2 regions of the Shewanella sp. 10N.286.52.A9 genome follow, and region 1 is predicted to be linked to the other one. Evidence: predicted binding sites of a transcription regulator. Region 1 holds the regulator's gene; the other holds the start of a gene.
What was found. The regulator ArgR, encoded in region 1, controls arginine synthesis, uptake and breakdown. The targets are predictions, from matches to a motif close to ANTGAATANNTATTCANT.
Positions count from the first base shown of each region.

Region 1 (2,419 bases):
TAAAGGTGATTGATTCCAACATGGAAACACAGAATATGCCTCGCGAACAGTTAGGGATTTGTGCTGAAGGAAATCTGCATAGCGTCTATTTGATGTTTAATGCAAATGATGGTGTCGAAGATCAGCTTCGCCCATGTTTAGCCAATGTAGCCCAATATATTTATGAATTATCTGATCAATATGCAGATAGTGCATTTAATGGCTTTGTTGCTATTGGTGCGAATTATTGGGATACCATTTTTGACGGACAAAGACCTGCTCAATTACGCCCTTTTCCTGCGATGAATGAAGGTAATCGAGATGCACCAGCAATCGAATACGACTTATTCATGCATATCCGCTGCGATCGTTATGACATCTTGCATTTAGTTGCCAATGAAATTAGCCAAATGTTTGAAGGTTTGGTTGAGTTAATTGAAGAAGAACGTGGCTTTAGATTTATGGACAGCCGTGACTTAACTGGCTTTGTCGATGGTACAGAAAACCCGAAAGGGCGCAGCCGTCAAGAAGTTGCTTTAGTGGCTGATGAGGATATCTCATTTAAAGGCGGTAGTTATGTTCATGTGCAAAAATATGCCCATAACTTGAGTAAATGGAATCGCCTACCGCAGAAGAAACAAGAAGATATCATTGGCCGTACTAAGCAAGACGATATTGAATACGCTTCTGAAGATAAGCCATTAACCAGCCATATCAAGCGAGTTAATTTAAAAGATGCAGATGGCAAGTCGATGGAGATTTTACGCCAGAGCATGCCTTTTGGCTCGTTAAGAGAGCAAGGGTTGATGTTTATCTCGACCTGCCATAATCCAACTCATTTTGAAGAAATGCTACGCAGCATGATTTATGGTGACGGTCATGGTAATCACGACCACCTCATGCAGTTTACTAAAGCGCTGACAGGGTCATCATTCTTTGCGCCATCATTAGATTTTTTAGCGCAGTTTGCTAACGACTAATTTTGCAAGATATGCGTTCTTGTAAGCTTGGGTAGATTAAAACCAAAAAAAGCAATGCCAAGGCATTGCTTTTTTATTGCGTTTTCGTCCTGACTACAGACTCAACATAACGCTTGTTTTACTCGCTGTAGTTAAACAGTGATTTAACTGTTTCTAACGTATCATCGATGGTTTTAATGCTGGATGGACAAATGAAGATCGTGTCGTCACCAGCAATGGTACCTAAAATGCCTTCAGGCTTACCTATTGAATCAAGTAATCGTGCGATGAGTTGTGCTGCACCTGGACTGGTACGCACTACAATCATAGCTTGGTTATGATCAACATCTAATACTAAGTTTTTAACTGGGCTACCTGCTGTCGGTACACCTAATTCAGCGGGCAAACAGTACACCATTTCTTGCTTAGCATTTCGAGTCCGCACCGCGCCAAACTTACTGAGCATGCGCGATACTTTAGATTGGTTTATGTTGCCAAAACCTTCTGCTTGTAGTGCGTTGACGATCTCACTTTGGCTACCAAAGCGCTCTTCCTTTAATATCGACTTAAACGTTTTAACGAGTTCATCCTGATTCTTGGTCGCTGGCATATTTTTTTTCGTCTTATAGTAATTTTTAAATTGAATACAATATATTCACAAAACGGGTTCATTTTGAATATATAAACGTCACAAGTCAAGAAATAAGCTAAATTGGTGAATAAAAATTCACTTTACAGTGTAAGTGCTAAATCAGGGATTATTGATATATATATCATAGAATAAGTTAATTGCTTTACTCCACTAAGGGATAATTGAAATTGTCTCGCTGATGCAGTAATGTGACGCCACAAGAAATATGATCTATGTCACAGACTGAGAATCATAAACTTAGAAGTCAAACATAAGAACGTTATTGGAGATAATTATGAAAGTAGCTGTACTTGGTGCTGCTGGCGGTATCGGCCAGGCCCTAGCTTTACTATTAAAAACTCAACTTCCTGCAGGCTCAAAGTTGTCTCTGTATGACATTGCTCCTGTAACACCTGGTGTTGCTGTCGATTTAAGCCACATCCCAACAGATGTTGAAGTGGCTGGTTTTGCTGGTGAAGATCCAACGCCTGCGCTAGTTGACGCTGATGTTGTTCTTATTTCTGCTGGTGTTGCACGTAAGCCTGGAATGGATCGTTCAGATCTATTTAACATCAATGCGGGTATCGTACGTAACCTTATTGAAAAAGTCGCTGCGACTTGCCCTAAAGCATTAATTGGTGTGATCACTAACCCAGTAAATACAACAGTTGCTATTGCAGCTGAAGTACTTAAAAAAGCGGGTGTTTACGATAAGAATCGTTTATTCGGTGTGACGACACTTGATGTTATTCGTTCTGAAACTTTCATCGCTGAGCTTAAAGGCCTAAACGTTGCTGATGTTAACATTAACGTTATCGGCGGCCACAGTGGTGTGACTATTCTTCCACTT
Region 1 is NZ_JBFRJQ010000016.1:127,527-129,945, forward strand. It holds gene AB4128_RS13795 (Dyp-type peroxidase) at 21-959, shown strand; gene argR (transcriptional regulator ArgR) at 1,078-1,548, opposite strand; gene mdh (malate dehydrogenase) at 1,865-2,419, shown strand, end outside.

Region 2 (2,419 bases), on a different contig from region 1:
TGACGTTGGCGTCACCAAAGGTAAGAAACCAAGATCTTCACGTACACGAGGGATCTCTTCTAATACAGCATCCATTTTGTCTGCAGCGCCCTGCTCTTTGAGCTGGTTTTCCATGTTGGTTAACATGCCACCTGGCACTTGTGCTCGTAAAATGCGTGAATCAATACCTTTAAGCGCACCTTCAAAACGAGCATACTTTTTACGAACTTCTCTAAAGTAAGCTGCAATTTCTTCTAACAGCGCCATGTCATAGCCAGTTGAGCGGCCATTATCTTCAGCCATTGCGACTAAGGTTTCTGTCGCTGAATGTCCATATGTTTGGCTCATTGACGAAATGGCGGTATCAAGTACATCAATACCCGCTTCAATTGCTTTTTGATAAGTTGCAGTGCTTAAACCCGTTGTAGCATGACAATGCATAGACACTGTTAAATCCGTTTGAGATTTAAGTCTGCTAATCAGGTCAAACGCTTCCATAGGTTTGAGTAGACCTGCCATGTCTTTTATACACAATGACTCACAACCCATGTCTTCAAGGTTTTTAGCCATATCAACCCAAGTATCAACGGTATGAACTGGGCTAGTTGTAAACGAAATAGTCCCTTGAGCATGACCACCAACCTGTTTCACCGCTTTAACAGCCGTTTCTAAGTTACGAACATCATTCATTGCATCAAACACACGGAACACGTCAACACCGTTAGTATGCGCACGCTCCACAAAGCGAGTTACTACATCATCAGCATAATGACGATACCCCAAAAGGTTTTGACCACGTAACAACATTTGCTGCGGCGTATTTGGCATGACCTTTTTAAGTTCTCGGATACGATCCCACGGATCTTCTCCTAAATAACGAATGCATGAATCGAAGGTCGCGCCTCCCCATGATTCAAGTGACCAATAACCGATTTTATCCAGTAAAGGAGCGATAGGTAACATATCGTCTAAACGTAGGCGTGTTGCCAAAATAGACTGATGGGCGTCTCGTAATACTACATCTGTTAACGCTAAAGGCTTGCTCATAATTACTCCTAAACTATTAATCTTTGGCACGGTACTGATGAATAGCAGAAGTGATTGCTGCTACTAACTTAGGGTCAAGTGTTGCTGCTGATGCAGGTGCTTGCGCTATTGGCGCCGACGCTGCTGCAACTTGATTTTCTGACTTGGTTAATCTGGCGACGATAGTGATACCGACGATTAACAAGCTTAAAAAAATAAAGACTAAGCTCATCCCCATTATCATCACGCCTAAGGCGTTAAATAATTGCTCAGATATTGAAGTCATACATCCTCTCTTGTCTTAGTGTTCAATCAGTCATTGCACACAGGATCCGTTCTGATTACATACGCCAATAATGAAGTCATATATGAAATTAACTCACGCACCAAAAGTAGGCATTCATTAATTCACAAACGGCATTCAGAATAAATATTCAGTCTATCTTAACTAATTTATGATTATAAAAAGCTAACCAACCAGCTAATTTAGTTATATCAAATTCTTCATTGACGAAAAATATAACTAATCTATAACAATTAATCCAACACTTTGTAAATTGGTCAGACCAAAAATAATAAAATTAAAAGGGTATAGGTGATAATTCTATAATTAAAATGAGACTTTTATGAGAATAATTTAATTTTGATGGGTTTATGAAGAAAATGACAAGATTATGACGACTTCTAACTAAAAAGTGATATCAAGATAAAGAACAACCAATCGCCCTAAAGAAGTGCAGATGATGGAAAAAGCATAAATATGCCAATTTTATCGTGATTAATTGACTATTTATTACAATCGAGCAGTTACATGGTAAATCATGCTCCTTAGTGTGCCTGTTGCCATTAGATCAACGCTGATGATCCATGTTAAGAGTGATTTCACCTAAAAGAGTACCACTATAGATAATGCGTATGTTGAGTTGCAAAAAAGATCCCCTTAGCCGCAGACTCTATATAGAGCTCAAACGCATGCTAACCAACATCAAGCGAATTAAAAGCTGTTAACACGTATAGATTGGCTAAAAATATAAACAGCATTAAAACGACGCTGGCAGCCTTGAAAGGAAGGTAATTGAATTTAACACTGTGAAGGCTTTGCTATATTACGCAAAGTGAAAATAGAAAAGTGACACTTAAATTGAGCAGTGATGAACCTGCAATAAAAAATGCCCTGTAGCAAGCTACAGGGCATTCTCTAATAATGGTGCGCGTGGGAGGATTCGAACCTCCGACCGCCTGGTTCGTAGCCAGGTACTCTATCCAGCTGAGCTACACGCGCAAATCTTTTATATCGCTCGCTTAACACGAGTTTGCTCATTGCTAATGAGCTTAGTTGCATGGTTTAGATTATGCAAATAATGGCGGAGAGGGAGGGATTCGAACCCTCGATGGGAGTTAAAGCCCATACTCC
Region 2 is NZ_JBFRJQ010000012.1:65-2,483, reverse strand. It holds gene oadA (sodium-extruding oxaloacetate decarboxylase subunit alpha) at 1-1,026, opposite strand, end outside; gene AB4128_RS10930 (OadG family transporter subunit) at 1,043-1,291, opposite strand; tRNA gene AB4128_RS10925 (tRNA-Arg) at 2,211-2,287, opposite strand; tRNA gene AB4128_RS10920 (tRNA-Ser) at 2,368-2,419, opposite strand, start outside.
Region 2: the regulator ArgR is predicted to act here: its motif matches at 1,427-1,444, upstream of AB4128_RS10930 (OadG family transporter subunit).